DNA from 3 places in the Paenibacillus sp. FSL H7-0357 genome. Region 1 is predicted to be linked to each of the others. Evidence: predicted binding sites of a transcription regulator. Region 1 holds the regulator's gene; each other region holds the start of a gene.
What was found. The regulator Rex, encoded in region 1, represses fermentation and respiration genes when NADH is low (regulators of the CRP and FNR family bind a similar motif). The targets are predictions, from matches to a motif close to TTGTGAAATATTTCACAA.
Positions count from the first base shown of each region.

Region 2: a site for Rex is predicted at 7,108-7,125, ahead of H70357_RS13865 (helical membrane plugin domain-containing protein). Genes of this name have one in related genera too.
Region 3: a site for Rex is predicted at 6,698-6,715, ahead of H70357_RS09345 (flavocytochrome c). Genes of this name have one in related genera too.

Region 1 covers NZ_CP009241.1:5,147,214-5,158,119, forward strand. Annotated here, with positions in the region: gene H70357_RS22565 (acetate/propionate family kinase) at 1-426, opposite strand, end outside; gene H70357_RS22570 (3-hydroxyacyl-CoA dehydrogenase family protein) at 423-1,295, opposite strand; gene H70357_RS22575 (AAA family ATPase) at 1,428-2,930, opposite strand; gene H70357_RS22580 (hypothetical protein) at 2,923-3,465, opposite strand; gene H70357_RS22585 (hypothetical protein) at 3,871-4,941, opposite strand; gene H70357_RS22590 (cell wall elongation regulator TseB-like domain-containing protein) at 5,196-5,714, opposite strand; gene H70357_RS22595 (amidohydrolase) at 5,776-7,077, opposite strand; gene H70357_RS22600 (redox-sensing transcriptional repressor Rex) at 7,064-7,756, opposite strand; gene dinG (ATP-dependent DNA helicase DinG) at 7,846-10,707, opposite strand; gene H70357_RS22610 (tetratricopeptide repeat protein) at 10,824-10,906, opposite strand, start outside.
Region 2 covers NZ_CP009241.1:3,221,996-3,232,901, forward strand. Annotated here, with positions in the region: gene H70357_RS13835 (SDR family NAD(P)-dependent oxidoreductase) at 1-520, opposite strand, end outside; gene H70357_RS13840 (LysR family transcriptional regulator) at 648-1,532, shown strand; gene H70357_RS13845 (SAM-dependent methyltransferase) at 1,594-2,304, shown strand; gene H70357_RS13850 (hypothetical protein) at 3,200-3,823, shown strand; gene H70357_RS13855 (alpha-galactosidase) at 3,992-6,181, shown strand; gene H70357_RS13860 (nitroreductase family protein) at 6,263-6,880, opposite strand; gene H70357_RS13865 (helical membrane plugin domain-containing protein) at 7,207-7,644, shown strand; gene H70357_RS13870 (NAD(P)/FAD-dependent oxidoreductase) at 7,685-8,863, shown strand; gene H70357_RS13875 (alpha/beta fold hydrolase) at 9,065-9,808, shown strand; gene H70357_RS13880 (DUF2785 domain-containing protein) at 9,805-10,659, shown strand; gene H70357_RS13885 (SGNH/GDSL hydrolase family protein) at 10,753-10,906, shown strand, end outside.
Region 3 covers NZ_CP009241.1:2,143,702-2,154,607, reverse strand. Annotated here, with positions in the region: partial or broken gene H70357_RS09380 (IS1182 family transposase) at 1-548, shown strand, start outside; gene H70357_RS09375 (aspartyl-phosphate phosphatase Spo0E family protein) at 664-915, opposite strand; gene H70357_RS09370 (aminotransferase class I/II-fold pyridoxal phosphate-dependent enzyme) at 947-2,167, opposite strand; gene H70357_RS09365 (Lrp/AsnC family transcriptional regulator) at 2,181-2,681, opposite strand; gene H70357_RS09360 (spore coat protein) at 2,958-3,344, opposite strand; gene H70357_RS09355 (hypothetical protein) at 3,405-3,638, opposite strand; gene H70357_RS09350 (NAD(P)/FAD-dependent oxidoreductase) at 3,821-5,059, shown strand; gene H70357_RS09345 (flavocytochrome c) at 5,130-6,680, opposite strand; gene H70357_RS09340 (DUF4367 domain-containing protein) at 6,899-8,056, opposite strand; gene H70357_RS09335 (RNA polymerase sigma factor) at 8,038-8,595, opposite strand; gene H70357_RS09330 (serine hydrolase domain-containing protein) at 9,101-10,618, opposite strand; gene H70357_RS34790 (M14 family metallopeptidase) at 10,878-10,906, opposite strand, start outside.

The DNA.
Region 1 (10,906 bases):
CGGAACGCCGGGCATATTCTTTTCTGTAGCCGTAATCCCCATCACAGCAGCCGGGTTGTGCAGTGGAGCAAGGTCGAACAATTGACGGATCTTCGACTTGGCATCGCCATCAACCAATGAGGATTCCTTGAAGAATTCTCCCCCGTGAACTACACGGTGACCTACGGCATTAATTTCTTCGATCGAACTGATTACGCCATGCTCGCTGTCTGTCAGGCAAGCCAGAACCTTGCGGATGGCGGTATTGTGTTCCAGAATTTCACTGACTTCAGTGACTTCCGGTTTGCCTGTTGGCTTATGGTTCAGAATGGAAGAATCCATCCCGATGCGTTCTACCAGCCCTTTGGCCAATACAGATTCATCTGTCATATTATACAGCTGATATTTCAAAGAAGAACTTCCTGAGTTAATTACTAATACGTTCATACACGGTCACCATCCTTGTCATACTTGAAGAAGCCTTCGCCCGATTTCATGCCCAGTTGTCCCGCACGCACCATCTTCTTAAGAATAGTCGATGGACGGTATTTCAGTTCCCCATACTCACGGAACATGTTATCCAGTGCGGCAAGAATCGAATCCAGACCGAAACGGTCAGCCATTTCAAGCGGTCCATACTGGAACTGATAACCGATGCGCATTGCGTCGTCAATATCCTCTGGGGAAGCGACACCTTCCTGCAGAACATGCATAGCTTCGTTAATGAACAAGCAAATGAGGCGCGAAGTAACAAATCCTGGGGATTCATAAATCATTACGCCTTTTTTCTCAACGACTTCGTCAACAAAAGCTTTGGTATCTTCAAAGGTACTGTCAGATGTCTTCAGTCCACGTACAATCTCCACAAGATCCACCTTACCTACCGGATGTATGAAATGCATGCCGATTACGCGTTCCGGGTACATTGTAGAGCTGGCAAGCTCCGTCAAGCTGAGCGTTGACGTGTTGCTGGCAAGAATAATGTGGCTCGGACACACTTGGTCGAGCTGATTAAATACTTTTTGCTTAGCTTCCAGATCTTCCGTAATTGTTTCGATGACCATATCACACGAGCTGAGCTCGGCGAAATGTGTCACTTTTTGGATGCGGCTAAGAATCAGTTTCTTTTCTGCTTGGGTAATCGCCCATTTCTCCAATTGCTTATCAAGACTTGTCTCGATCATTTCGTAGGAGTATTCCAGTCTTTCTGTGTTTTTCTCCACCAGCATTACATCAAGACCCTTGGCTGCCAGCATTTCAGCAATCCCTTGTCCCATTGTGCCACCGCCGATGACACCTATTTTTTTAAAATTCATAAAAAAGTCTCCATCCTTTCAGGTATCTATACTTTTGTATTGTACCTTGTCTGTCGTAAAAAATATGTAGCCCGACATATAATAATATCTTAGCATGTCTGAAAAGTAAAAAAAAATAACCGGCATAAAGAATTATGCCGGTAAAAGGACACTGTCACGAAATTGACAACGAAATTGCTCTCCGGAGAGGACTTCTTCCTTCATTAAAATGTCAAGAGAGTAATCAAATACATTTCTTTGCTTCTGGAGCAGGTCACGGGTACGAACCATGAGCTCATCCAGAATCTTGCTATTTTCCTTCATCAGCTCTTCTGTAGTTACCATTTCCAGGTTGGCGATCCCAAGTGACGTGAGTCCCGACTTCATCATGGTCTCGACAATATTCAGTGCCTGATCGAAATCGCCGCGTGAACCTGTGCTGCGGCCCCCATAATACATCTCCTCGGAAGCTGCTCCGCCAAGCGCGATCATAATCTGATTCTCCAGATAATCCTTGGTATACAAATACTGCTCGGTTTGCGGGTTGTGACGTACATAACCAAGTGCTTGTCCACGCGGAGTCAAGGTAACTTGGCTGACGCTGCCCGGACGCAGCAGCTCCGCCATAATAGCATGTCCAAGCTCATGGATGGCCACCCGCTGTTTCTCTTCATGATTGGTTTCACGGTCAGTCTTCTCGCCCATCATCACCTTATCGATCGCCATCGCCAGATGGCGCTGCTCGACTTCGGTCAGATTCTCGCGCATCATATAAATCGCCGCTTCGTTCATGACGCTCTCCAGCTGTGCACCGGAGAAACCGTAGGCTTCCTCGGCGATCTTGTCTAAATTCACCTCAGCATGCAGCGGCTTATTCTTGGCATGCAGATCGAGGATTGATTTGCGGCCCTTCTTGTCAGGCATATCCACCTGGATATGACGGTCAAAGCGGCCGGGACGCAGCAGCGCTGAATCCAGCATCTCCTTGCGGTTTGTTGCCGCAACAAGCAGAATGCGCGGTGTATCATTGTTATAGATCCCGTCCATCTCGGTCAGCAGCTGGTTAAGCGTCTGATCGTATTCACGCTGCTGGCCGCCTTCGCGTTTGCCGCCGATAACATCAATTTCATCAATAAAGATAATAGCGCTTTGCTTATTCTCTTTCACTGCACGGGTACGGGCATCCTTGAACAAGTCACGGACACGTCCGGCACCGACACCGACGTACATTTCCACGAATTCACTGCCTGAAGCGGCAACGAACACAGAATTGGTATAATGAGCCGCAGCCTTGGCCATCAGCGTCTTACCGGTTCCCGGAGGGCCTGTAAGCAAGATCCCTTTAAGCGGACGAATCCCGAATTTGCTGATTTCTTCATGCCGGATCAGGAAATCAAGCGCTTCCCGCAACTCCTGCTTCGCGTTATCCTGGCCGCCGATTTCTTCAAAGGTAAGTTTGGAAGGGCCATTCTTCTTACGTTTCTTGTCCCCGCCCGCATTCACTGTCAACCCGCCGCGCAAATGGGCGATCACCAGGAGTGCACAAACCATACCGGCTGCTATGATTACAGGAATAATGTTAATGCCCACAAAAGCCATAAATATCAGCAGGACCGGAACAAATCCGGCTACAATCTCTTTCCACCACTTAGGCATTGTTCCACACTCCCATCGTTGCCGCTGCACGCGGTAAGATGATGAACTTGCTCTCTTCACCGTTGCTAAGGCTAACATAGACGTTGTTGTCATCAATTTCAGTTGTTGCTGTCACATTCTTGTATTCCTGGAATTGCTCTTTCAATCCATCTAGTTTAGCAGGTATTAGTGTATACTTTTTGCTTTCCATTGCTTCTGCTACTGAGAACATCGCTTTATCCCAATATTCGTCCAGCAATTTACTGGAGTGCTGATCAACGTCCAGCTTAAGCGCCCGGCCATTAATGGCTGACTTGCCTTCAGTGTTCACGTATTGCACCAGCTCGCGCAATTTCGTGCCAGGTTTCAAATCCAGTTTCAAGGTTACCTCATTGCGGTTAATAGTAATATGTGAATGATTAACACCTTCATAAGCCGATACTATCTTATCAAGCGGCTCATGGACCGCAAATTGACGATAAGCATAAAAGCTGCCAAAGAGCAGTGCAGCAGACAACAGAGACGTTAGCAGTACAGGCACAAGACGCAGTTTCAAGAAACGTCCTCCTCTCAAGTTGACCAAACCTAAATATATGATTTGCAATAAATAGCGTGTCTAGCGCTCATCCGAGACTGACATGCTCTTAAGCATGTCTTAATACAAGTAGAAGTATATCACAGGTGTATATACGATTTCGCACGAAAGTGTGAATATATTTAAAATTTTTGATACTAATTTCTGGGTATTCTCTTCGATCCTTGCTCCTTTATCGGCAAAAAAGACCTGAATGATTAATCCATTCAGGCCCTTTTCTATTCTACTGATGTATTAATTTCTCCTGACATCGATATTGCTATTTGTATATACTTCGTTATGTACTCCCTATCATCAATAATAGAGAAACCACATACACCGTTAACGTTAAAGAATCCATGCCCTTCCCCCATCATCAACTAATTATTATCTACTGCTTGTTACATTTTTTACAATTTTCTCGCCTTTCAGGAGTTCAGCCAGTGTGTAATATCTTGCACCCATGGCGTTCTTCTCCGGTTTGGGTCGATGCTGCAGCAGAATAAGGTCAGTCCGGCTAAGATCATAGAAACGGTACATTTCGCCTGGATGATTAAATCCATAGCCCCCCTGAATTCTCTCCGTTATGTAATTCTTGATTCTGGCAGCCAGCTCATGCTGAATCCCCTCAAGAACCGCATCCAGCGATGGTGTGAATGGATCAAGAACTACGATATCATCAATTTTGTACAGGCATTGCATTTCTCCGCCCCCGCCGGAACGAAAAGTGATAAATAATGGCGTTTTGTAAATATAACCTTTGGCACTATTCGGACAGGCGTGAATACAATGTTTATTCGTCAACTCATGCGTTTTACCAGCTGCAACGGATAATACCTCTACTTCATAATACTTCATGCCCTTCGCCACCCCATGAATAAAATCAATATATTGTTTGGCTATGATGGTATCCTCGCCCGATTTCTTTTCGCTTATAATCATTTCATTGATCAGTTCGACGATATCCGTCCATTGCAGACTTAAGAATTGACAGCCTGTATCATGAATCAGCTTGTATTTGGTTAAGGTGACGCCATAGACAGGCACATCCGCATCATGGGGAAAATTGTTCGGATCCAAATAGGCGGCAAGCTGGCCGCTCACTTCCTGAGCTTTTGCATACAGCCCTGCGCTCTTTGCTTCGATCACAATAACCAGTTTTTTGCGGTTTCCCTGGAACAAGGACAAGGTAATATCGCGCCTTATTTTATGTACTCCTGCCGCAAGCATTTCTGCGTCCACCTGAACAAAATCATAATCTTCTTTGAAAGCCGGTGTGTCTACATTGTTCCGGCGGTTTAACTCTTTTAGCAGCAACCGGATCAACTTGGGATACCTTGAAAAAAGGTAGGCAAGCCCTTTCGTCTGTTTGGTTTCCGCATCCCCGTTTATCAAATCAAAAAAGGTAGAATGGTAGTCCGTTCTGCCCTCCTGGTAAAGCCTCATCATCGTTTTCAAACGTATCTCTCCACCTGTTCAAGGAATATGTAATTAATCCTCAGAATCACTGTTTCATTCCAATGATAATATAAATTTCACAAAATGTCAGAGTAAAAAAACCGCCTATCGCTCCTATAGTTCTAAAATCCCCCCCCCCGCTGCTTTTGCCTCTAGGCTGTGCTTTAGTTTAACTTATTAGCAATATTATGCAAAAAAAGCGGACAAGCGCTGTCCGCTTTGTCCGCTTTTTATTTGTTATTGCAAGCCTGCCTCTACTTGCTCGGCAAAGTATATCCATCACCGATTGCTGTACCATCCGCAAAACGAAAGAACTTGTAATAATAACGTCCTTCCTGCTTGTAAAAAAGCTGCCAGGCGTATTCTCCATTGTATACACCCGGAAGCAGCCGTTTAATATCGATCCCGGGCAACTGGGAGGCTATAATGGAGCGGATTTGCTTCTCCGAGGTTCCTTTGGCCAGCTCTTCCGCATAGACTCCGTTATCACCGCCGGCCGGCTTGCCGTCCACGGTGAACCGTACCCACACCATCAGATCCGTACCGGCTTTATTTTTCCCGGTCAGCACCCAGTACACCGAATTTTCGTCCCATACCGATTTCTGCGCCTTGGACACCTCAGTAAGTCCCGCCCGGGTCTTGGCAACTTCTTTGGCCGCGCTGCGTTCATTCCATTGGTCCTTCATGATATAGGCATAAAATTGGCTTAGACCGAACAAAATGAGCAGAAACAGAGCGATCCCCAGCAGAAGCCATTTTTTCCTTTTCCTCAAAATGCAGCTTCCTTTCCTTAATATATGAAACGTCATAAAACCAACTGCGGCGGCAGTCGAATTAACGCTTCAGCAGCCCTTCAAAAGTTTCTTGCGCCTTGCGGCGGATTTCTTCCTCGTCCACTGTCAGGCACTGACCATGCTTCACAACCTGCTTGCCGTTCACCCAGACATGCTCGACATCCTTGGCACTAGCCGAATACACGGCGTGGGAGAGCAAGTCGCTATGCGGCAGTAGATGAGGCTGGTCAATATCAATTGCAATAAAGTCAGCCTTCATCCCGGCTGCAAGGCGGCCCGCCTGGTTCAGGAAGATTGACTCCGCCCCGTATTGCGTGGCCATCAGCAGCGCTTCCGGTGCCGGAACTGCGGTAGGATCACCGCTTACTCCCTTATGGATCAATGCTGCAAGCCGCATTTCCTCGAACATATCGAGATTATTATTGCTTGCCGCCCCGTCCGTACCGAGCGAAACTTTGACTCCCGCTCTCAGCAGCTCAGGCACCCGTGCAACCCCGCTGGCAAGCTTCAGGTTACTTCCCGGGTTATGGGATACACCCACCTTGTGGCGGGCGAGAATTTCGATCTCCTCATCGTTCAGGTGGACACCATGGGCGATTAAGGACGGGCGGGTGAACATGCCCAGCTTCTCCAGGTGCGCTACAGGACGCAGGCCGTAATCAGCGGCATTCTGCTCCACTTCACGCAGCGTTTCTGACATATGCGTATGCATCGGCAGGTCCAGGTCATGTGCCGCCTGCACAAACCGCATGAAAAAGTCCGGAGGACAAGTATACGGGGCATGCGGTGAAATCATGGTGGTAATTCTGCCGTCAGCCTTGCCGTGCCAGTTGCGGGCGAACGCAACAGCTTCCGCAAGCTTCTGATTCTGCACTTCTTCAGGACATAGACCAATAACACCGCGCATCAGCACCGCACGGATGCCGGAGTGTTCGACCACCTCGGCCACCCGGTCCATGTGATCATACATATCCAAAAAGGTGGTTGTGCCGCCTTTCAGCATCTCCAAAACGGATAAGGAAGTACCCCAGTAGACATCATCTCCGGTAAACTTCTCCTCCATCGGCCACATTTTCTCCTGCAGCCAGGCTTGAAGGACCATATCATCCCCGTAGCCGCGCAGCAGCGACATCGCAGCATGGCCATGGGTATTGACCAGACCCGGCATGAACAGCAGCCGGCTGCCGTCGAGCGTCACTGTGCCTTCTTCAATAACGGGCTTCTCTTCCCCTATGTATGTGATCAAATCATTTTCTATAGTCATATAACCGCTCAGGACCGGCTTCTCGCTTCCGGGAACCAGAAAACGTCCGTTTGCAATTATCATCTTATTGCTGCTCATCTGTAATTCCTTCCTTTCCATCATGTAAATAATACGCCAGACTTTGCAGGTCAGTCGTAAAGTCAGCAGCATGAATCCGGATGGTTGAAGGTGTCTTCAGAATGACCGGTGCAAAATTCAGGATCGCCTCAATGCCCGATTCTACCAGAATATCAGCCACATTCTGTGCTTCGCTGTCCGGTACAGTGATGATCCCGATCCGGATTCCCTGATCACGGATGGTCTGACCCAGCTCCTCCATCGGCTGAACCGTAAGAGAGTTGATCTTTTGTCCAATCTTGGGAGCGTAAGAATCAAATACAGCAGTGATTTTCATAGTGTCCTTCAGATAAGCATTGTAATTGGACAAGGCATGACCGAGGTTACCGGCACCTACCAGAGCCACATTGATTTGTTGATCCAGCTTCAGAATATGACGGATCTTTTCGATGAGATAAGACACGTCATATCCAATGCCTTTTCTGCCGAAATCACCAAAATAGGCCAGATCCTTACGAATCTGCGCCGGATTAAGGTCCAGCTTCTGCCCGAGTTCCTGAGAAGAAACGGTTGAGATTTCACGCTTTTGGAGATCGTTCAGGAAACGCAGGTACACTGGGAGTCTGCGAACGACGGCCTCCGATATTTTATCCGATTTCATGTTTTCTCCTCCTAATTTAGAATTGCACTGACGCGATATCGTATGACAACCACGTGCAGTGCCCGCTCCGCGAACGGGACACAGCCTATGGTACAAAGAGATGAAAAAAATTTATAAACGATGACAGATTAGGAAACGCCGCCCTCTTCAAGCCATTCCGCTATCCGCGGAACCATCTGATCGGTAAGCATGTGCTCCATCTTCGGACCAGGGAGTGAATACAGGAAGTACTTCCCGTAATAAGCTTCGATGACCCTGGTATCATATACAATAACAATTCCCCGGTCCTGCGCTGTGCGAACCAATCGTCCAAAACCCTGTTTGAACCGGATCACTGCCTGTGGAACAGACATTTTCATAAAAGGATTCTTCTTCTGGGCCTGCAGAAGCTCCGCCTTTGCCTCGGCCAGCGGATGATTCGGCGGCTGAAACGGCAGCCTTACAATCGCAAGACAGGTCAGCGCCTCGCCAGGGATGTCGACTCCTTCCCAGAAACTGCTCGTTCCAAGCAATACCGATGCAGAGCTGTCCTGAAAACGCCGGATCAGCTTGCTGCGGCTGCCTCCTTCCACACCCTGGCCCAGAACCGTAATGTCCTGGGAAGCCAAGGCCTCTTTCAGCGGATCATAAACCTGGCGCAGCATTTTGTAGGAGGTGAACAGCACCAGCATCCGCCCCTTGGTCGCCGCCGCCGCTTCAGCCAGCGAATGCACCAGCTTGTCTACAAAACGCGCATCGCCTACGCTGCCCTTAACACTGGGGAAATCGCGCGGGATGACAAGCAGCGCCTGTTCACGGTACTTGAACGGTGAAGGCAGCAGTGCTGTCATGAGACGCCCTTGTTCAGAGGCTTCAGAAAGACCAAGGTTGTCAATCATGAACTGAAAGGACTTGTCGACCGATAACGTGGCCGAGGTCAGCACAATGCTCTTCTTCTTGTCGAAGAACAGATCCTTGAGCTGGCTGCTTACATCGACAGGCACGGCGTAGAGCTGAAGCGACTTGCCCCGGTAGTTGCCGCTCCCTTCCATCCAGTACACGATATTATCGTCACTGAGACCCATAAAGAAGCGGATTTGTTCCCGGATGGATGCCAAATCCTTGAACAAGCCTCCGATATCGGTCACCAGGCTGTCCGAAGACGACTGACTCTCTGTATCGCGCATCTCGCTAAGCATTTTGTCACCTCTGCGGATGATGTCGCTCAAGGCTAAGTGCAGCGTATTCTCCAGCGCCGCCAGCTCTTCCCAATCTTTGGGCTTGCTGCCGGGAAGCAGGCGTGTGACCAGCTGGCCGGCTTCACCTGCCGCTGCATCGCTGCGTTCGGGCAATAGGCCGAACAGCTTGTCGCTCAGTGTATCCCAAGTTTCCTTTACAGTAAGCAGGTCGGGATAGATTTTATCGATTACGCCGCTCCACTCCGAAGCCTGCTCACTGCCCGAGGACTGCAGAGTCTGGCGCAGTGCCGGCAGCTGGCCGCTGCGGCTGTCTTTATACAGCCTTGTAAGCGTATGAGCTACCGTGAAATACTTCATTTGCATGCCCAAATGCTTGCCGGCCACATCCTCCAAATGATGGGCCTCGTCAATGACAAGATGCTCATAAGCCGGAAGCAGCTGGTGCCCGGCCTTGACGTCTGCGAACAGCTTGGAGTGATTGGTAATGACCACATCGGCAATCCCTGCTTCATGTTTGGCCCGGTGGTAGTAGCATTTGCGGAACCACGGACAGGAACGGCCCAGACAGGAATCGGTATCACTGGCTACCGTCTCCCAGAAATCCCCGCCGCGACCGCTCAAATTCAGCTCCTCATCGTCACCCGATTCCGTCTGGGTCAGCCATACGATCATTTGCGCTGCCGTAAGTGCTTCTTCCCGGGGACTTACGAAGTCCTTTTTATTTATTTTATGTTCAAACTTGCGCAGACACAAATAGTGCCCTCTCCCCTTGAATATCGCAGCCTTAAACGGGAAAGGCACAACACTGGTCAGAAGCGGGATATCGCGTTCGCGCAGCTGATCCTGAAGGTTGATGGTATGGGTGCTGACCATAACCTTCTGCCCGGTACGTACGCTCTGATAAATGGCCGGCAGCAGATAACCGAGCGATTTGCCGGTACCGGTGCCTGCCTCGATCAGCAGATGCTTGTCCTCCTGAAGGGCCGTATTCACTTCGCCAATCATGATCTCCTGGGCTTCCCGGCTTTCATATTGCGGAAGCGTATCCTTAAGCCGTTTGGTTACCTCGGCCATATAATCCTCAAAGGATACATTCTCCACAGGATTGCCAACACCTTCTTCTCTTGGAGGCGCCAGCTCAGTCCAGTCGCCTACAGCCAGTGCAAGCTGACGGTAAAAATTCAGCTCCCCTTCCGGCTGAAAGGTCTCCATCTCGCGCTCCCGCAGCAGGCCGTCAAAATACCAGGCCAAATCACTGTCTTCATCGGCAAACAGCTCGTTAAGCCGCTGAATGGTCAGCAGAGGCAAACTATACAGCTCTTCGAGACATTTAAGCAACACAATTGCTGTAGCTTCTGCGTCACTGTCCGCCTGGTGCGGACGGTCATGCGTGATGCCAAAATGGTTACTTACCGCACCCAGCTGATAGGTCGTTAGGGACGGAAAGCATATTTTCAGGAAATCGATCGTATCCAGAATCCGTCCCTGAAACGGCAAATAACCGCAGCGGTCTAAAGCATTCTGCAAAAAATGGAAATCAAAAGCAACATTATGTCCAACAAGCACTACATCGTCAAGCAGCGGGACGAGCTCCATCATCATCTCATCCAGCTCTGGCGCATCCTTCACATCTTCATCGGTGATGCCGGTCAAGCCCGTAATAAAAGGAGGAATCGGTGTTCCGGGCTTGACGTAAGAACCATACACCCGGGAGATGGACCGGTCTTCTTCTATAATGGCAAGGCCAACCTGGATGATCTCACCCACAGATTGGGTTCCCGTAGTTTCAAAATCAAGCACGGCAAATTTCATTATAAGTTCTATTCCCTTTCACTTGAGACTCTTTATCAGCATAACAGAAGTTACGAAAAAAGGCGATGCACACCGCTTGTTGAAGTGGATGCATCGCTTAAATGAGTGGACTATGATTACAAAAGCGAAACAAGCTGATTTCCGAATTGCAGCTTTCCTCCCCGCCTGCGGCAAACCTCCAGATTGACATTCGGTTCCG
Region 2 (10,906 bases), 1.9 Mb from region 1:
GGGCCAGTGACTTGGTAAGTCCATGTACGGCGGCTTTGGACACCGCATAAGGAAGAGAGGAGCCGGAGCCGGTATTTCCGGCAATGCTGCCGAGGTTGACAATGGCTCCCTGCTTGCTTTGCTTCATATAAGGAGCCACTGCCCGGGCGCAAAAGAACATTCCTTTGACGTTGACATCCAATAATTGATCCCAGACTTCTTCCGTAGCTGCATCGAGATCCTCCAGAGGGATGTGCTTTGTAATGCTGGCATTATTGATGAGCACATCCACACGGCCGAATGTTGCTGCGATTTGTTCAACCATCGCCCGGACTTCGACGTCCCGTGAAACATCGGCCTGTACCGCGATGGCCTGTCCGCCTTGATCAATGATCTGTTGAACAGTTTCCAGCGCTTCCTGTTCCGAACGGGAATAATTAACAGCGACCACCGCCCCGAGCCGTGCCAGCTCAAGGCTTGTGGCTCTGCCTATGCCGGTACCCCCGCCTGTTACGAGCGCCACTTTGTTTGTAAGCTCCATCTGCATCCACTCCTTGAATATCTTTTTGGGTTGATACAGACTATTTTATAGAGCATACTTGGTTTTGTATAATTGAACTTATTGAAGTGATGATTCATTAATATTGAATCTTGATGGGGGAATGGAAATGGACTTCAAGGCGCTGATTACCTTCCAGACGATCGTAAGCACAGGAAGCTTTAACCGTGCGGCGGAAGAGCTGAATTATGCCCAGTCGACGATTACAATGCAAATACAGAAGCTGGAATCACAGCTGGGGGTACAGTTGCTCGAACGCGGCAAGGGGATTAGCTTAACGGAAGCCGGGCGGCTATTCCATGAACAGAGCCTGCTCATTGTGAAGGACATGGAACGGTTGCAGAGCAGTCTCGCGGAAATGAAATCTGGCGAGGCGGGGAGTGTCCGTCTGGGTGCAACCGATCCTACTGCCAGCTATCGGCTGCCTCGTCTTTTGCAGCAATTCATGAGCCTTTACCCCAAGATTGAAATCTCGGTAGATATCGCCGGAACGCCGGCGCTCACCGAGCGGCTGCTCCGCGGGGAACTCGACATGGTGCTGTGTTCAGCACCGGAGCTGGGAAAGGAGCTGCACTTTGAGCCTCTGTTCATGGAGAAATTCGTGCTGTTAATGCCGGAGGACCATTCGCTCGCTGACCTGCCGGAGGTGACTCCAGATCATCTTCGCGGACATCGGCTGCTGATTACGGCCGTCAATTGCCCCTACCGCAAAAAATTGGAGAGCGTACTGCAGGAATTCGCCGGACCGCCGCTGAATACCATGGAAGTCGGCAGTATGACAGCGCTGAAATTCTACGTAGAGGCTGGTTTAGGCCTTGCGTTTGTCCCTGAGTCTACACTTGCGCCCGTACCGGCGGGAACGGCAGTGAGGCAGCTGGCAGGAGGAGCTGTAGACATGGCCTGCGGAATCGCCTGCAGAGTGGCCGGTTATCCGCTCCGGTCGGCCAGCTTGAGACTGTATCAATTTCTGAAACGGGAGCTGTCGTTATGCTAACTTTGCAACAAGACAAGATAGATGGGACGAGACGAGAAGAGGAAAGGTGAGATGAGATCAGATGAGTGGAGCGAAACTGGATTTACAGCGGATTGTTGTGATTGGGCGGACCTTTGAGGAATATTTGCGGATGTTCAATTTGCAGCGTGAGGAGCTGGCCGGGCGGAGAATACTCGATTGTCCTGCGGGTGTTTGCTCTTTCACGGCTGCGGCGAATCAGCTCGGCGCTGAAGCCGTCGCCGCTGATATTGCCTACTGCCATTCTGCGGAAGTTCTGATGGAGAAGGGAATCAAGGATATTCAGCACGCTATACTGCAGCTTGGGAAGGTGCAGCAGAATTTCCTGTGGAATGAGTTTAAATCCATCGAAGAGCTGAAGCAGGCAAGAACCGAAGCGTTAACAGCCAGCACTTTGGACAGACAACAGAACGAGGAACGTTATATTTCGGCGGTGCTCCCGCAGCTGCCTTTTGCCGATCTAAGTTTTGAGCTTACATTATCCGCGCATTTTCTATTCATGTATAGTGACCGTCTGGACTATGATTTTCATCTCCAGAGTCTGCAGGAGCTGATGCGTGTGACAAGTGAAGAAATCCGCATCTTCCCACTGATCGATCTATCCGGCCGCAGATATGAAGAAATGGACCGTTTAATAGAATATATTCACACTCAGGGCTGGAATACAGAAGAGCTTAAAGTCTCCTATGAATTCCAAAAAGGCGCAAACAGCATGCTGCGGATGACGAGGAGCAGAGGAATGCAGTCTGCATAGAATACAACTAATAAAGCAAACCATGGAACCGCCCGCATTGCTGTGAGGTTAAATTTCATTTCATATCAGCTGTTGCGATATTGCGGTAAAAGTACCCGCTAATTTGAGCTGAAAACCCCTTTTTGGCATAATATAGGGAATTGTTACCGCTAACGTGGAGATAAACCCCAATGATCCCTGGTAACATAAAATTAGAGGGCGGGATTCCCGTTAGTTGTTCATTTCTTGGAATAAGGGCTATATTAGCGGCAGCATTTCCCGTTAATGAGGATAGGCATCAAAATGAAGCAAGGGTGCTCCCGCATAACACACATAAACCTCTATCATTGATTGTTCATCAACAATAGAGGTTTATGTTGTAAGCACTATACCCATGTTCTTCTCAGACTCCTTATCCTATCCTTTGTTCTCAGCCGGGTAGAAATCGTCCGAGGCGGCAGTGTATTTGCCTATCCTGACCGTTAAATCTTCTCTAATCATCCTCAGGTAACGATTGGATTGATGATCAACGTTTGAGCTTTAAGAAGCTCATACCATTTCGTTCCGGGATAAATTGAAAGCTTTATTGCCAGGATCAAAGATATAGTCTCAAGCTCAGGGATTACAGCTGCAAAAGATTGCTCACGGAGAGATTTTACCTGCCCGCATTAGCGTTCCTTCTAGCAGTGTATGGTTCCTTGAGTTGATGTCTATAGTATACCCTGATCCCCATAAGCAGTAAAAAGCCGTATCATTTGAATCTGGAACCATTATACATATAACCCTCTTGTAAGCGCTATTATCCTTGCTTATTCTTAGTTTTTTAACTAATATTCCATGGATAATTGCTGCTGCTCTTAATGTATAATTCACTTATGGCGTAGGAGTTAGGAAGAATGGAAGGAGTAGAGCATATATGAAGCTGTTTCAGATGAAGACGGCGCCGCTTGGGATTGAGCGGATGACGGAGTTTGTGCAGGACAATTATGTTTGCGCCGGATATCCCGGCATCGGTGATTTGGAACAGGCAAGCCGCGAAGAAATCGCCAGACGGCTGCATCAGACCTCTGCCTACTACGGGCCGGAACTGGAAAAGGCGCTGGACAGCCTGGACATCTTTGTACATACAATGCAGGACGGAGATTATGTATTGATCTCAGACGGGGAGTGGGCCTACCTTGGCGATCTGGGCGATTATTTCTATGAGGAAGCCTGTGACCATCCGGAAGATGGCCGTTGTCACCGGAGAGGTGTAACCTGGCTGAAGAGCTTGATTAGTGCAGAGCTGAATCCTATGATGGGTGAACTGCTGGCAGATGCCCTGCCAGTCTCGCAGTATATAGGAACACTGCCGCCTGAAAGGCTGGACCTGTGGCTTGCGGATGCGGGTCTTGGAGGTATTGAGCAAACGAAACACACTGTTAAAGTTGATGCAGAGATAATTGCTGAAGCGCTGTCTGTTCTCACGGCTGCGCTGCATAGTGAAGATGCCGAGCGGCGGGAGCGGGCGGCTGCGGCTATTCTTCATTATGCGAAATGAAAGCTAACCAGAAGTGAAATTAAAGCGATTTCACTATATAATAGAGTGATGTTGTACGAAGCCTATTAAGTAAGATGCTGCTCTACAAAACTAAGCTGATGCTTCCCAAGCGAGTTTGTACGATGCTAATCAAGGAAGCAGATGCTCACAAACTTTCAGGAGGTTCCAATGGCAATTCAATATTTTTCCGACGAACGCATCTTTCATCTTCAGAGCAAGGCAACCAGCTACGTGATTCAGTTGCTGCCGACCGGAGTTCCGGCGCATGTATATTGGGGCAGAAAAATCCGTTCAACCGGTCTGTCGTCCATCCTACAGCGGACTGAACGCTGCTCCTTCTCGCCAGCCCCATATCCTGAGGACATGTCTATCTCTTACGATACGATAGCACAGGAGTACCCGGTTTATGGTGTGGGTGATTTCCGCCATCCAGCCTACCAGATCCAGGCTGAGAACGGAACTACGGCTTCCGAGGCGCTGTATGACAAACACCGCATTTACCGGGGAAAGCCTGCTCTTGAGGGGCTGCCAGCTACATATACCGAGCATGAAGAGGAAGCCGATACACTGGAGATCGAGCTGCTCGATCCTGTGGCCGGGCTGCGGATTATCCTCTGCTATACCGTATTTAATGAATTGAACGCCATTACCCGTTCTGTGCGGTTTGTCAATGAAGGCAGCCAGTCGCTGAGGCTGCTGCGTGGACTCAGCATGAGTGTGGATTTCCGTGACTCGAATTACGATATGCTTCATTTGTCCGGGTCCTGGGCGAGGGAGCGATATGTGGAACGCAGAGCACTTGCTTCCGGCATGCAGGGTATCGAGAGCCGCCGGGGAGCGAGCAGCCATGCACAGAATCCATTTATCGCCCTGCTGTCCAAAGGTGCGGATGAAGACCATGGCGAGGTATATGGCGTCAGCCTGGTTTACAGCGGCGGATTTAGCGCACAGGCTGAGGTTGAGCCGTACAAGACAACCCGCTTATCCATCGGGATTAATCCTTTCGACTTCAACTGGCTGCTGGAGCAGGGACAGGCGTTCCAGACTCCCGAAGCTGTACTGGTCTTCTCGGCGGATGGCATCGGTTCGATGTCACGGACCTATCATAAGCTGTACCGTACCCGGCTGAGCCGCGGCACCCACCGCGACCGTACCCGGCCAGTACTCGTCAATAACTGGGAAGCGACTTATTTCAATTTCACCGCCGACAAGATTGAAGACATCGCCCGTGCCGGCAGCGAGCTTGGACTGGAGCTGTTTGTGCTGGATGACGGCTGGTTCGGTCGCCGCAATGATGACCGCAGCTCACTGGGGGACTGGTTCGTGGATGCGAATAAGCTGCCGGAGGGATTGGATGATCTGGCCAAGCGTGTAAACGGGCTGGGCCTGCAATTTGGCCTCTGGTTCGAACCGGAGATGATTTCGCCGGACAGCGAACTGTACACCCGGCATCCCGATTGGTGCCTGCATGTGCCGGACCGCCGCAGAACAGAAGGACGGATGCAGCTTGTGCTCGATTTCTCCCGTGAGGATGTCTGCCAGGCGATCGGCGACAGGATTGCCGATGTGCTGCGCAGCGCGCCAATCTCCTATGTGAAATGGGATATGAACCGCAATATGACCGAAATTGGCTCTGCGCTGCTGCCGCCGGAAAGACAGCGGGAAACGGCGCACCGTTATATGCTCGGTCTTTATGGAGTGCTTGAACGGATTACCTCGGAGTTTCCGGATGTCCTGTTTGAGAGCTGCTCCGGCGGGGGAGGGCGCTTCGATCCGGGAATGCTCTATTATATGCCGCAGACCTGGACAAGCGATAATACCGATGCGATCAGCAGACTCAAAATCCAGTATGGAACGAGCATCGTCTATCCGCTTAGCTCCATGGGCAGCCATGTCTCGGCCGTGCCGAACCATCAGGTACACCGCAATACTTCTCTTGAACTGCGCGGACATATCGCAATGTCAGGCAATTTCGGCTATGAGCTGGATCTGACAAAGTTTACGGAAGAAGAGAAGGAAACGGTAAAAGCACAGGTAGCGCTCTACAAGGAGCTGCGGCCGCTGGTGCAGTTCGGGGAGCAGTACAGACTGCTCAGCCCGTTTGAAGGCAACGAGACCGCATGGCTGATTGCGGCTGAAGATAAATCCGAGGCTGTCGTCGTGTATGCCCGGACACTGGCCGAGCCCAATGATTCACTGTATTATCTTCGCCTGAAAGGACTGGATCCCGAAGCGGATTATGAGTGGCTGGAAGGCGGAGGCGTGTATGGAGGAGATCATCTTATGTATGCGGGGCTGCCATTGCCGAATCTGCACGGTGATTTCCAGAGCGTGCTCTGGCGTTTCCGCAGAGTCTAGGATTTAACCGGTTGTTATTATCACAAAAGGCCTTGCCGCGATACTGCGGCAAGGCCTTTTTGCAGGTTGCAAGGGTCCATCTCAGAAGAATTCAACAAACTCATTTACCGGCTTGCGGTAGCCGCGCGGTCTGATCTTGCGTTTGTAGTCTTTGCCGATGGTAATCATCAGAGCCGGCACAAGATGGTCCGGGATATTGAGGGTGGCCTTGATGGCTTCGGGATCAAAGCCGATCATCGGGCAGGTATCCCAGCCTTTATCCTTGGCAATCAGCATGAACTGCATGGCGGACAGGGAGGCGTTGCGAATGGCTTCATCACGCTGGAAAGCATCATTTCCTTCGTAGGCATCGTTGATGGATTGAATGGTGTTGTCATATTCCTCCTGGCTCATAGCGCCAAGCAATTTCAGTCCGCTGTAAATTTCCGGTGCCTGCTGATAGGCAAGCTTATCTCCGAGCACAATAATAACGGCGGAAGCCGTGTGGATTTTATATTGGTCATAAGCACCTCTGCGGATTTCCTCCTTCAGTGCCGGATCGCTGATCACCTTGTAATGTGTATGCTGCAAATTGGAGCTTGAAGGGGCGAGCCGGGTGAGAGAGAACATGTCCTCCAGTTCGTTTTGCGGGATCTTGATCCCTTCCACGAAATTCATAGCTGATCTGCGGGATTGCACCAAATCTGTAAAAGTACTCATGATAAATACCTCCAAATGGTTATAAATTAATAGTTAATAAATATCAATAACTTATGTAAATAAACCTACTTACTAATGGTTACTTACTTAAGATAGCACGGCAATTGGGAATCGTCAATGATGAATTACACTAAATCGTGAAATTAAGTTCAAATAGAAGGTAATTAATAAAAATGACAGAAAAGAAGTGATTTTAATCACAAAATAAGGTTATAGAGGCAAAAAGATTGTGACGTTTATTACATAATAGGTGTTATAATAGACGCATGGGTTATTGAATTGACTATTATCAAGCGTTACAAGCTAATGCAGAGGAGAGTTCAACAATGTCAGAAACAATTACGCAAACCACTCCTGAACAGGAAGCACCGAAAGCCTCTTTAACCAAAGAGGATGTTCTGGATCAGCTTTTGAAGCCGGAAGTTCAGGAATCATTAACAACCTTGATAGAACAGCTGCCGCAGCTTACACAGCTTGTAGGTGTATTAACGAAGTCTATGGACTTTGTACAGTCGGTTGCATCCGATGAAGTACTCAAGAATGATACGGTGGGCGCTATTAAAGAAATTGCCGAGCCGGTAGTAGGTTCCGTCAAGAATATGGCGGCTACTGTGATCGAGGCGAAAGACCGGGCAAATGAAAGCAGCGAGACGATCAGCGTGTTCGGAATGATGAAGATGATTAAGGATCCGCAGGTTCAGAAGCTTCTCCGTTTTATGAATGCTTACCTGCAAGTCAGCGGCGAACGCAGCCAGCAGAAATAATTAATTCTAATCTCATACGTAAGGACGGAGGAAACATCATATGTCAAAACATATTGTTATTCTAGGAGCAGGTTACGGCGGATTGCTGAGTGCCTTGACAGTGCGCAAATATATGAGCAAGGCTGAAGCAAAGATCACAGTTGTCAACCAGTATCCAACCCACCAGATTATTACCGAATTGCATCGTCTTGCCGCAGGCAGCGTGGAAGAGAAAGCTGTTGCTATGCCGCTGGCGAAGCTTTTTGCCGGTAAAGACATTGATCTTAAAATTGCCAAAGTAAAATCCTTCTCCGTTGAAAGCAAACAAATTGCGCTCTCGGATGGCACGAATCTTACTTACGACGCCCTTGTTGCGGGCCTTGGCAGCACGACGGCTTATTTTGGAATTCCGGGACTTGAACAATACAGCATGGTATTGAAATCGGCTGCCGACGCCAATAAAATTCACGGGCATATCGAAGACCGGATCCGTGAGTACGCAAAAACCGGCAATGAAGCTGATGCGACGATTCTAATCGGCGGTGGCGGATTGACGGGTGTTGAGCTTGTAGGTGAAATTGCCGACGTGTTGCCGAAGCTCACCAAACGTTATGGGGTGGATCAAAAAGCGATCAAGCTGCTGCTCGTGGAAGCAGGTCCGAAGATTCTCCCGGTACTGCCCGATCACCTGATCGAACGCGCTACATCAAGTCTTGCTGCACGCGGCGTACAATTCCTGACCGGTCTAGCCGTTACCAATGTGGAGGGCAACACCATTGATCTGAAGGATGGCCAGAAAATTGTGGCCAACACATTCGTATGGACCGGTGGTGTACAAGGAAATCCGCTGATCGGTGAATCCGGTCTTGAAGTTAACCGTGGACGTGCAACGGTAAATGAATTCCTGCAATCCACATCGCATCCTGATGTATTTGTTGCTGGTGACAGTGCTGTTGTATTTGCTCCGGACGGCCGTCCTTATCCGCCGACTGCACAAATCGCCTGGCAGATGGGTGAGCTGATCGGCTATAATCTGTATGCTTACCTGAACAATAAATCGCTGGATACCTTTAGTCCGGTCAATTCGGGCACACTCGCCAGCCTGGGCCGTAAAGACGGGGTTGCTATTATCGGCGGCAACTCAACGCCATTAAAAGGCTTGCCTGCAACGATGATGAAAGAAGCAAGCAACATCCGTTATCTGACACATATCAAAGGTTTGTTCAGTCTGGCGTATTAATATTCATTAGCCGGTTTTGCTGGAAGTAGTTCATAGGATCCCCTTTTAGTTACCCGAAAACACCTGGTTTTTTCTTGAGGTGCGGGTGCTGGAAGGGGATCTTTTTTCTGTGCTGAATTACATAGTTAATAACTGGAAATTAATTTAAACTGAATTTGTTTTTGGATGTATATTGAATACGTGTGGTAACAGGAGGCCGGTATGATGCTGTTTTATAGATACACACAAAAAAGCGCACCGGCGGTTATTTTCATCTCCGGCTTGGGAGACGGGGGTGATTCCTGGAGTGGGGTACAGGATCGGATAGCGGCGTTAACGACAACCCTCTCCTATGACAGGGCCGGAATCGGTGCAAGCACAGCAGCATCGGGTCCCCGTACCTGTGATGACCTGGTTCAGGAACTGCATAGGTTACTGTCCAAGCTGGCAGTGGAGCCGCCGTATATCTTGGTAGGACATTCTTTTGGCGGATTGGTCGCCAGACAGTTTTCTGCAAAATTTCGCTCATGCACAGCGGGACTTGTTCTGGTGGATGGCGTACCGGAGTATAAGGAGCTTGCTTATGAGGAGGTTCTGCCCGTGCATTTGATCCCGGCAAACAGGGCTTATCTGGAGAATCCTCTGCTGAACAGCGAGAACATTGACAAGCTGGCGAGTTATAGGCAGATAGCTGAAACTGAGCTCCAATGGCCGGGTACTCACCCGATGTCGATTATTACAAGAGGGCTCCCTGATGAAGGAGAAGGGGATTGGCCGTCGACTGCAATCCTCGAGCTGGAGCAGAAGCTGCAGAGGGGATTCTTGCGGTGGTCTGCGGCTGGCCGCCAGAGGATCGCGGGAGGCAGCGGGCACTATATTCACCATGATGAGCCGGAGATTGTCATTGAAGAGATTACGGCAATGATTGCACAATGTACCAATAGACCTGAAGGGGTGGAAGAATGACGGATACAAGAAACGGGCTAAAGCTGGATTTGCAAAGAATCGAGGAGGAACATTATCAGCTGCGTGATGGTGAAGTGGCAGGAGATTACATCAGCCGGATGCTGGAGTATATCGGCGACCCGGATCCGGAGCTTCGGGATCTGCTTATTTATCCGACATTTTATGAATGGATATCTGAGCAGCAGTTGTTCACCGCAGATGAGCTGCGCAGCTTGCTTGGAGTATTGACCGATGAGCGGCATTTGTTCTACGACATCGGCGGTTCAGGAGACCAAAGTGTATTCACGCGGACCTTCTCTGTGTTGCCGGCAGCTTTGATTATACAGCAGCACAGACTGCAGCCATTTCTGGAGGAAGCTGATTTCATGAGTTTGAAGGATTCGCTTCTCCGCTACTACAGAACAGAGAAGGATTTACGCGGCTATCTGGAAGAAAACGGCTGGGCCCACGCTGCTGCCCACGCGGCAGATGCACTGGATGAACTGGTGAAGTGCCCGGAGAGTGATGCGGCGGTGCAGCTGGAAGTCCTGGATGCGGTACAGGGTATGCTCCAGAACGGCACGTACATTTTCAATGAAGAAGAGGATGAGCGGATAGCCACTATCGTCGACTCCATGGTATTCCATAGCCTGCTTCCGGAGGAACAGCTTGCCGGCTGGATTAGCGCTCTCGGGGAATGCGGTAGCCTGCCGAGGACCCGCAGTGTGGATATTAACCGGATCAATTGCAAAAATTTCCTCCGGGCTCTCTATTTCAGACGGGGCAGCCATATCCGTGGACAACAGCTTGAGGAGGCTTTCATGTCTGCCGAAATAAATTTAAATAAGTTCACAATGCGAAGTGCGCTTTGAAATCCTGCCATAATTGAGGGTGTCCGGAGAAATTCTATTTGATATAATGGAATATGTTTATACCATACAGTGGTTTTATAGGAGGATTTAAACATGGCGTTTAAAGAAAACGATATCATTTTGTTCCAGGGTGACAGTATCACTGATTGCGGGCGCAATTATGAAGACGCTTCATCACTGGGCGTAGGTTATGCAATGATGGCCGCCGCACGTCTCGGGCTGCAGTATCCGGAGAAGAATCTGACGT
Region 3 (10,906 bases), 3.0 Mb from region 1:
CCTATCTGGAAAAGAAAGAGATTCAGGCGGTGGTGAAGTACGGCAGCTACCACAAGGAAAAGAGCAAGGCCTGGAAAACGAATGTTGGTAAAATCGAGAACTGTACATACGATGCAGCCGAAGATAACTGGACGTGCCCAGGTGGGAAAATGCTGCATTTCCACAGGGAAAGCAAGGAGACCTTAGAGAGCGGCTATGAAATTCGTAGACGTCATTACCGAAGCAGCTCCTGTGACGGCTGCCCCCTAAAGGAGCGTTGCACGAAAGCGGCAGGAAATCGGGAGGTGGTCGTCAGTCTGGAACGGCTGCGATACCAGAACCAAGCGCGGGAACGGTTGCGGAGTGAAGAGGGCTACGCCTTAGCTGTACGTCGAATGACGGAGCCAGAAAGTGTATTTGGACAACTAAAAAATAACCGGGGCTTCCGGCGTTTTCTGCTTCGCGGGATAGAAAAAGTGACGCTAGAGGTCGGTTGGCTTTCGCTTGCCCACAATCTACTGAAGCGAGCAGCCATGGACCAAAAACATAGAGCAGCGCTCCTCCAATAACAGGAGGAGCGCTGCTCTATTGACTTTTATGCTTTTAAAATTGAAGGTGGCCTGTCTCCGCTCATAAAAAATCTACTTTTGAGACAGCCCCTTCTCCAAATGGATGTATGTGCAGTCAATCCCTGCGCATACGTCCTCTCATATATTCATTAATCTTCAGGTCCAGCAAACTGCTGATTTCAATCACAATATCTGAGGTGAAGGATTTCTCCTGTATAAAGAGCTGCTCCATTCTGCTGCGAAGTGCCTGAATCTCATCTTCCAGAGAGAGTTTGCGAGTTGAAGCATCCGCCTTGCAGGACCGTTTTCCGTTTTCCGGATAACATTCCCCGCTATAGGAAGGCAAGTAACAATCGGCGCAGAGCACAATCATCCCTCCTAAACTTCATCTCACTGCCTTATTCAGTCCGTTCACGTTCCAGCTGTAAGACGAATTCACCTATCCGCTCTATCGCCTCGTTCAGCTGGGATACCGATGTGGCATAGGAACAGCGCAGATAACCTTCGCCGCCTAAGCCGAATACACTGCCAGGAACAGCAGCTACCTTGTACTCCAGCAAGAGACGTTGGGCAAATTGATCTGAGGTCAGTCCGGTACGGCGTATGCTTGGAAAAGCGTAGAACGCACCTTGCGGCTCATGGCAGTCCAATCCCGCATCGCGCAGGCCTTTGACGATCAGGCGCCGCCGCTGATTGTAGGAATCCGTCATCCGGTCTTTCTCTTCCATACCGTTGGTCAAAGCCTCCAGCGCAGCTACCTGCCCCATGGAAGGGGCGCACATTACGGTATACTGATGAATCTTCAGCATGGCCGAGATCAAATCGGGGTGGCCGCAGGCATAACCCATCCGCCATCCGGTCATCGCAAACGCTTTGGAGAAGCCGCTGACCAGAATGGTCCGGTCGATCATCCCCGGCAGTGATGGGAAGCTCACATGATTGCTTCCATAGGTCAATTCGGCATAGATTTCATCTGAAATCACAATGAGATCATGTTTCTCGACGACTTTGGCAATCGGTTCCCAGTCTTCCCGGCTCATGATCGCCCCCGTCGGATTGCTCGGGTAACAGAGGATCAATATTTTCGAGCGCGGTGTAATTTTGGCTTCAAGCGCCTCTGCCGTAAGTTTGAAGTTATTTTCTCCAAAGGTCTCGATCCCGACCGGAATGCCTCCGCCAATTGCAGTAATCGGCGAATACGAAATATAGCAGGGCTCAGGTATGAGAATTTCATCTCCCGGTGCGATCAATGCGCGGAGTGCCAAATCAATTGCTTCACTTCCGCCTACCGTGGCGATAATCTGATTAGCGGGATTATACTCAACAGCGAAACGAGATTGAAGATAATTGGCAATGCCTTCACGCAGCTCCGGCATCCCTGCATTGGAGGTATATCCGGTAAAACCTCGCTCAAGCGAATAGACACAGGCTTCACGGACATGCCATGGGGTCTTGAAGTCCGGCTCCCCGACCCCGAGGGAAATGATATCCTTGCTGCCAGCCGCCAGGTCAAAAAACTTGCGGATGCCTGAGGGCTGGATTTGCTGAACCAGCGGTGCCAAATATGAATTCATTGATTTGCCTGTATCTCCGGTTGGTTTGGGTTCATTGGTGATCATATCATTACTTCCTTTACGGAGATATCATCAGACGCTTGTCCTCTTCATGCTCTTCAAAGATGATACCGTCCTGTTTGTATTTTTTGAGGGTAAAGTTGGTTTTAGTAGAGAGCACCGAATCAATCGGAGACAGCTTCTCGGAGACAAAATTGGCGACTTCGCGCAGGTTGCGTCCTTCCACTTCCACTAATAGATCGTAGGCGCCGGACATCAAATAGACCGATTTGACCTGCGGGTACAGATAGATCCGTTCGGCAATGCCTTCAAATCCGCGGCCCCGTTCAGGCGTGATCTGCACCTCGATCAATGCGGTCACCCGTTCGTCATCCACTTTATCCCAATTCACGACAGTAGCATATTTTACAATGACATGATCTTTCTCCATTTGCTCAATAACCGTCTTAACATCATCTTCTTCCGCTCCGAGCAACGTCGCCATCAGCGCCGTAGAGCTTCGGGCGTCCTCCTTGAGCAGTTCCAGCACTTTCCGCTTCAATTCATTCATTTCCTTCATGCCTTCCCTCCGGATAGTTCGCACCGGCAACTGCGTAAAGATCACGCATCGTCCTGCGAAAAGAGTTTAATACTAATATGACACGAAAATGACAGTTCTGCAAACAAAATAACCCCATGGGGAAGACGGGGCAGTGCTCGAAATAAGGGTCGCCAACAAAAAAAAACCGTCCACCCCTCCGGAGGAAATCCGGCGGATAGCGGACGGCTTTAGCTGCTGAGGTTTTTACGCACGAACAGGTCAGGCCCTTCGTTGCTTCACCCCCCGGCAGGAAGGTTACATATAGTAAGAGCTTTGTACGTTCGGCTGATGCTGGGGAACATTTCCATAATGTGCGTTTGTTCCGGCTGCACCTGTTTTTTGCTGTACGAACTGCTGGCATTTCTGCTGGGTCTGGTGAGCGGTCTGAATCTGCTTGTCAATATCTTGGCGCAGTGCCTTGCCTGGCGTAGTGTACATGTTCATTTGGGACATCTTCGTGTACAGTTCCCCCTGCAGGCGTAAAGTATCCATGGTCAGGTCGTTGAACACCCGGCGTACAGTCGGACAATTCGACTCCGTCGCAGCGGTCGTATATTCGCGTACCGTCCGTTTCAAATCTGCAAGCACTGTGTTGAGTAAATCCTCATCCGACATAAATGCCGATCCGTTTTGTGCGTACACAATATTACCCCCTCAATAGTTTGGTTTTGAAATTGCTTTCCATACTAATACCCGGCCGCTTTATTGCGGCTGTGTCGGTGCGTATTGCTGATGCTGCTCCAGCAGCTGCACAAGAGTATTCATATGACCAGTATGGCTTTGGATTTGTTGAACGCAGATTTGGTGCACCGTGGCGTTCTGAGTCGTCCCGGCGGTTGCGGCCATCTGCTTGATCAACAGATCCTCATTAGAGATGGAGTCAGCGATGTATTCCACTTCTTTGCCGCTAAGCGCCTGCATTTGGTTCGATTGCATAGTGTGTATTTCCCTCCTTCTAAATGGTTCAAGCAGTCGTTATTATGCCGCGTATCCAGGCACATTATGTGTGCATTGATGTTATGCGTGCTCCCGGATGAATGCCGGTTAAACCAGTGCATAAGAGCGGGTAAAGCCGGCGAAACTACCCTATCGGTATCTCATAAAGGAGAGATCAACAAATGAAACTAAACAGCGGGCAGCTGCCTTGGGGCAGCTCTTTTCCAAATCCTCCATCCTATCCTGCGCTTGAAGGGGATATTACATGCGATTGCCTGATTGTTGGCGGAGGTATGGGCGGAGCCATGTCCTCCTACCGCTTATCTTTAAGCGGAGCAGATATAGTTCTCATTGATAAAAGAGCAATTGGAGACGGAAGCTCCCATGCCAATACCGGCCTGCTGCAGATAGCCAACGACAAATCGCTGACTGCGTGTATGAATACGTTTGGGGAAGCAAACGGTGTGCTGTTCTATAAGCTGTGCCAGCAGGCTGCCCGGAGAATTCTGGAGCTGCCTGACAAGTTGAACATTGATCCGCACATTATTCCCCGCAGCAGTCTGCTGTATGCAAGCACACCTGAAGATGTGCCAGCTCTGCGGCTGGAGCATGAGAATCTGGTATCACACGGCTTTGATTCGGAATTCTGGGGGCAAGACAAGGTCAGCTCACATTACGCCTTCTCCAAACCCGCCGCACTATATTCCAAGGGCGATGCAGAGACAAATCCTTTCCGGACTGTTCACAGCCTAATTGACAAAGCCCGTGACAACGGTGTCCGCATCTATGAGCATACCCGGGCACGGCATTATGAATACAGCGCCGAAGGTGTGACCTGCATAACCGGGAACGGACGGATCTTCGCCAAGAAAGTGATTTTTGCGATGGGCTACGAAACCCAGGAGATGAAAAAAGACCGTGGCGCCGAGCTCATCAATACCTACGCCATTATGACAAAACCGCTTGATCATTTGCCCAAGTGGCATGAGCGGAGCCTGATCTGGGAAACTGCCCGCCCGTACCTCTATTTCCGGACTACGCCGGATAACCGGATTATTGCGGGAGGCAAAGATGAGCCGTTGACCGATCCGGAGCGCCGGGATATCCGCGTGCTCTCCCAGGGCCAGCGGCTGCTTGAAGAGCTGGAAGCCCTTTTCCCGGAAATCCGGGGAATCGAAGCGGAATATTCATGGGGAGCCGTCTTCGGTTCAACCCGGGACGGACTGCCCTATATGGGCCCGCATCCAGAGTATCCCCACTGCTATTTCATTGAAGGCTATGGCGGAAACGGCACGGTCTACAGCATGATCGCTGCCGAGCTTCTGGCCGATACCCTTGCCGGTAAATACCGGCCCGAGCTGGAGCTGTTCTCGCTGACCCGGTCAAGCAAGCCGTCTCCTTCTCCCGCCGTACAGGCATAAAAGCAGCAAAAAGCTTGGGCTCTGTTGAGCCCAAGCTTTTATTCTGCCTAGTAGAAGAGGTATTGATTACTTATTGTGCTTTTACGAATTCAGCAGATTTAATACCTGCCTGACGGCCGAAAATAATGATTTCCGCTACAGAGTTGCCGCCGATCCGGTTTTGTCCGTGCAGGCCGCCTACAACTTCCCCAGCCGCAAACAGTCCTGTAATAGGTTTGCCGTCTTTATTTAGAACTTCTGTGTTCGTGTTGATTTTTACGCCGCCCATGGTGTAATGAATCCCGGGGCCGATTTTAATCGCATAGTATGGCGCACCGGACAAGTCGTTGTCCATTCCTGTAGTTCTGCCGAATTCAGCATCCTTTTTATTCTTCACCGAGCTGTTCCAGGTATCCAGTGTCTTTTGCAGCTGATCTGCCGGGACATTCATTTCTTTGGCCAATGCCTCGATAGAATCTCCTTGGATCACAAAGCCCATCTTTTCGTACTGTTCAATCGCTTTAACACGGGTCTTTACGCCGGAATCAAATACAAGAAAAGCCGATTTCTCTGGAAGTGTATTGATTGCAGCTGTGACTTTGTCCCGCGTGTCCAGTTCATTGGTGAACCGTTTGCCTTCACTTGAGACAAGCAGAGCGCCTTCACCGCGGACAGCTTCCCCAATGAGATAGGATTTGTCCTGCTGCACCGTCGGGTGAACCTGAATTTGATCCATATCGACTGTCGTGCCGCCGAGCTTCTCAATCATCTGGATGCCGTCACCGGTGCTGCCGATCTGGTTTGTAGTCACATATCCTTCCAAGTCAGGTCTCACTTTAGAAATCATATCCATATTCGCGCCGAAACCGCCGGTCGTCACAATAACAGCAGCCGCTGTAATGTTTTTCTCATCCTTTTGGTTAAAGAGGACTTTGACGCCGTTTGCCTTGCCGTCTTTTTCAGTTATCTCCTTAACATCCGCGTTCACAAAAAGCGGGATGCCTTTTTCTTGTACGTTTTTCACCAAACCTTTGACAAGGTATTGTCCGACCGCTGAACCATCTTCAGGACGGTGTGTACGTTTTTCCTTCATCCCGCCAGTAATCGTGATATTGTTCAAGCGAATTCCGATGGAATCCAGCCAATCAATAGCGCTTGCTGAATTGTCAACGAAGAAACGGAGCATTTCTTTATCGTTGGTATCATGACCGCCTTTTAATGTCTCTTCATAAAATAAATCATTGCTGTCTTCAATGCCCTGCTCTTTTTGGAATTTCGTTTGCGAAGCGTTCATTCCGGAAGATGACTTTGTTGTGTTCCCGCCGGCAACCGGCATTTTTTCCAAAATAACCGGATTCATGCCTTTTTCTTTTGCTTCAAGTGCAGCAGACATCCCAGCCCCGCCTGCACCGACAATGATAATATCATATTTATCTTTTAATTGATCGAACGGTGTATAGCTTGCTTCGGATGCCCCCGAAACGGCTTCAGTTTCTTTCGGCGCGTTTGTCGCGCTGTTCTTGCTCTTGTTCTCATTTGCGTTGCTGCTGGTATTGTTGTTGCTGTTTCCGTTACCGCATCCAGCGATAACAAGCATGACGGAGAGAATGAGAAGAAGAGCAGCTGCTGTTTTCTTTTTCATGTGTAATCTTTGCCCCCTTGTGCATATTTTCACAATAATCATAGCGGCAAAGATGCTGTTCTTGGAAGCTTACGTAATTAAAAAAAACATTTAGTAACTAAAGTAACTAGATTTTGCTGCTGGGGCTCGGAACGCTTACGGAAGATGGAATATGCAAAGAGCCCGCGTCCGACGCGGGCTTCTTGTGCTGGAAGTATGGTGATGTAGGATTCGCTCGTTTAATTCATCATACTGGCAGCAATGCGGATGACCTCATCCTTGGTCAACTCAGATTTCTCCTGGCGAACCGACACATTATAGACGATCTGCGCTTCGGGGTCAGACCAGACCAGGTTATACGTATACCCCATGTCGATCTCCTTGTTGCTGGAGTTTTCGAGATAAATGAGCTGCTTGCTGCCAATCTCAATATTCTCCACCTTTGTCGTTTTGGTCCACGACAGCGGATATGCCGGTTTGTCTTTGTCATCAACACGTGAAGCACCGATTCTCACCTGAACCTTCCCCTTCTTGTACACCAGTGAAGAAGAAAGATAGGCAATGTTCTCCGCCTTCTCTACTCTCCAGGTCAGCCGGAAGTTGTCTCCCAGGTCTCTCACGCTTCCGCCTTCAAGCTGCTTCTCATCTGGAACTTTTATGAAAGAAGGCTTGATAAACGCCTCGTCCAAGGCATACCCATCCGGCATATACCCCGGCTGCTTCACTTCCGGAGCGTGGTGCTTCTCGACACTGGTCTTATAAGTGGAATAGTCCTTGACTATGATCGGCGGGCAGTACAAGCCAAGATGAGATTCTTCTTTCCGGTCTTCACGTGTGATAACATAGGTGGCATACTCTCCAGGAAGCAGCAGCGTCTTAATGGCATTGTAGCCCTTTGAATATTTCATGTTGTAGAGTTTATTCTCTTTGTAGATTTCATTCTCTGTACTCGGCTGTACCTCGGGATGCAAGGGAATCAAGGGTTCTATCGCCTTCTCTATCATACCACCTGATGTCGTCGCCGGAAGCGGCTTATACGGCAGCACCTTATACTGAGCTCCAGCCCCCTGCCGGACTTCACCGGAATACTGGGTATAGCCGCCGCCCAGCAAGACCAATACAAGAAGTGCCGCCACCCAGCCCTGCACCGGAATCCGCAGGAATCTCCTCCGGCCCCGCCCAGCCGCGGCTTCTGTCTCCAGCCTGCGCATCACGTTAGGAGCCGCTTCGTTTGGCGGAAGTGTCTGCAGCGCTGTCTGCTCTTCTGCAGCAGGTAAGGTCCCGCCAAGCCCGAGCGCTTTCATTACCGGTCCATGAACATCAACGGGGATCAAATTGGCCGAACGGTCTCCATCCTTCAGAAACTGCTCCTCCGAAGTCAATTCACTCTTGCCCATAATTGTTTCTCCTTTCTCTCAATCGCTTTTTTAAGTTTGCCTCTGGTCCGTTCATATCTTTTGCGTGCGGTAGCCGTACTGACGCCCAGAATTTCGCCGATTTCCGCAAACGATTTATCTTCATATATTCGCAGAATTAACAAGTTCCGGTCTTCCACATCAAGCTTCCCCAGAGCGGCCGAGACCGGCTCGCTGAACAGGCGGTTCTCAACCATTTGTTCGGCGCTGTTCACCGCAACGTCCTGCCGGAGCAGCTTGCGCAGTTGAAGCTGAAATTTCTGCCGCCGCAACTGATTCAGACAATGGTGGTAAGCGATCTTGTAGAGCCATGATACGAAATCCGCCTGCGGCTTGTATTGCCCGATATTCTGATAGGCCTTAATCAGGACATCCTGCACCGCATCCTCCGCCTCTTCCCTGCTGTTCAGCAGCCGGAAGCAGTAGAGGTATATCCGCTGCTGGTACAGCCTGATTACATCTGAGAACAGGCGGGCATCTCCGGCCTGTATCCTCCTAATCTTCTCTTCTATAGAATCCACGTTGGTCTCCTTTCTTCTATTTCTTCTGTTTCTATAGATATAACACTTGAGTAGCCTCAGGCGTGACATTTATTTCTTCCGGCTGCACAGCAAAAGAGACCAACAGATGAATCCCTGTTGATCTCCCTGGTGTAGAGCCTGCTTCCGAAACCGTCTGCTCTACGCTAACTCGACGGTCTGGTTGAGGTTCAGCTCCGGGTCATCATAGCCGGTCTTCAGGAACGCCTCGCAAATAAAGGCAGGGCCTGCATTGGTGGGGGTTGGCGGCAGTGACTTTCTCTCGCTGGCCTTTCTTAGGGATCGGTAACGTAAAGGGAGTTACACTCAGCTTAGCTGGCAGCAGCCCGGCTCCACGATGTAGAATCCGGCACTTTTACTGCAAGCTAGCCGATGCGCTCTGTAAGTACTTTCCAGCCCTCTGACTGGCCCTAAAGTTGATTCCCTGTTGACTGAAGATATCGAATCTTCCGGCTGGAGCGGTCGGCCCCGGTTCCTCTATTCAATTCTAGCTGGCGATCGTTTTCCCGCTTCCCTTCATTCTGTGCAGACGCAGATTATGAACCAGTACAATCAGCTTGGCAGCACCGATCCCGAGAGATAGGATACTCAGGACAAAGACGAGATGTCCAATCCCAGGCAGAAAGGAGACCACCACTCTCCATGGGGCAAAAATATGACTAGGACCGTATAAAACCGTAATCGGCAGCACTACATTAAACAAAAGCAGGCAAAATGCGAATACGCTGGTCCGCAACGGGGTAAATCGAAAGCTTTTCTTGCGTTTAAACAGGTTGAAAGCCGACACTCCCAGCATAATTGCCATTGCTATACAAGCCAGATCAATGAAAATATGGGTACCGGCAATACTGCCCACATCCTCAACCGGCTCGCGTCCATGTATAATGTCAAGAATTCCATCAGCCACCATGCTTAATTTGAAGCCGCGCACCAAATAATCATGGGCATTGATCAATACCACAACACCTACGTCCCCGTCCAGCTTCATATCGGAGTGAAAGCTCTCAACATCACCCGGATGCTGAACAATACCATTAACGATCTCCCAGCCCATGCCATATTCACCGCCGGTGGTAGGGTCTTTTATGGCCGGCTGATGCATCTTCGCAACACTTTCCGCAGTAGCCACGCTGCGATCATGGAACTTTCCGCCATTGATTTGAGCAATTAAATAATGGTTCATATCTTCTGCGCTTGAGATCAGATAGCCGGACGCAAGCATGGATTGGTTGTCCGGCTGCTCAAAAGGAACCATGAAACCAAAGACGGACTTGTAGCCTGTGGCCAATCCCTGTAGTTTCGCTTCGGGTGTAGAAGTAAAACTGTTCTGCATATCCAGAGGAGAATACACATGATCCTGGATATATTCAGCATAAGACTTGCCGGAAACGGCCTGAATAATTCCGCCCAGTATATCGTAATTGTAGTTGGAATATTGAAACTTGTTGCCGACGGTCTCGGTTAATGGTGTGTCTTTCAGATTGTGTATAAGTGCATCTATAGTTGGCATCGTGTTGGTAAAAGCTGTCCGCCCATGTAACGTGGACAGTCCGCTGTTCTGATTCAGTAAATGCCGGACCATAATGGTTTTGGACGCTTCCTTGTCAGCAAGCTCGAAGTCCGGCAAATAGCGCTGTACCGGCGCATCCAGGTCAATCTTCCCTTGCTCAACTAATTGCATGATGGCCAGCGCCGTAAACGATTTGGAGACCGAGCCTAGAATAAAAGGGGTTTGCGCTGTAACGGGCTGACCCTCAGGGCCGGAAATTCCATATCCCTTGGTGTAGACGGTCTGGTCTCCCTGTACAATCCCGACCGCCATACCCGGAACATCCAGTTTCTCCCGCATCGTTTCCACAAATTTGTCAATTCGGTCCGCATCTACAGCAAGTGGAGCCGCTTCCGCATGGGCCATCCCCGGTTGCAGTAAGGGCAGCACGCTGCCTGTGACCATAACCAATATAATCATTAATACTTGGATGATAGTCCGCTGTATTGTTTTCATCTCTCTTAACCTCTTCTCCTGATTCTGTCCCTTCTCTTGTCAGACATATGGATCAAGAATATCCTTTCAACCTTTCAGCTATATTTCGAGAATCTTAAGTTAATCTTAAATTTCCTGGTGCAGATGCTTATGTATAGCTAAAAATGAAAACGGCAGACCTGTAGTTTCGGGTCTGCCATTTTCGCATGATGTTATGATTTAACTATCACTTCTGCAACACTCACCGTCCAACATTTCCACTGCCTTCTGCAGAGCTGCTTTATTCAGTAACGCCGCTGCTTTCCGCTG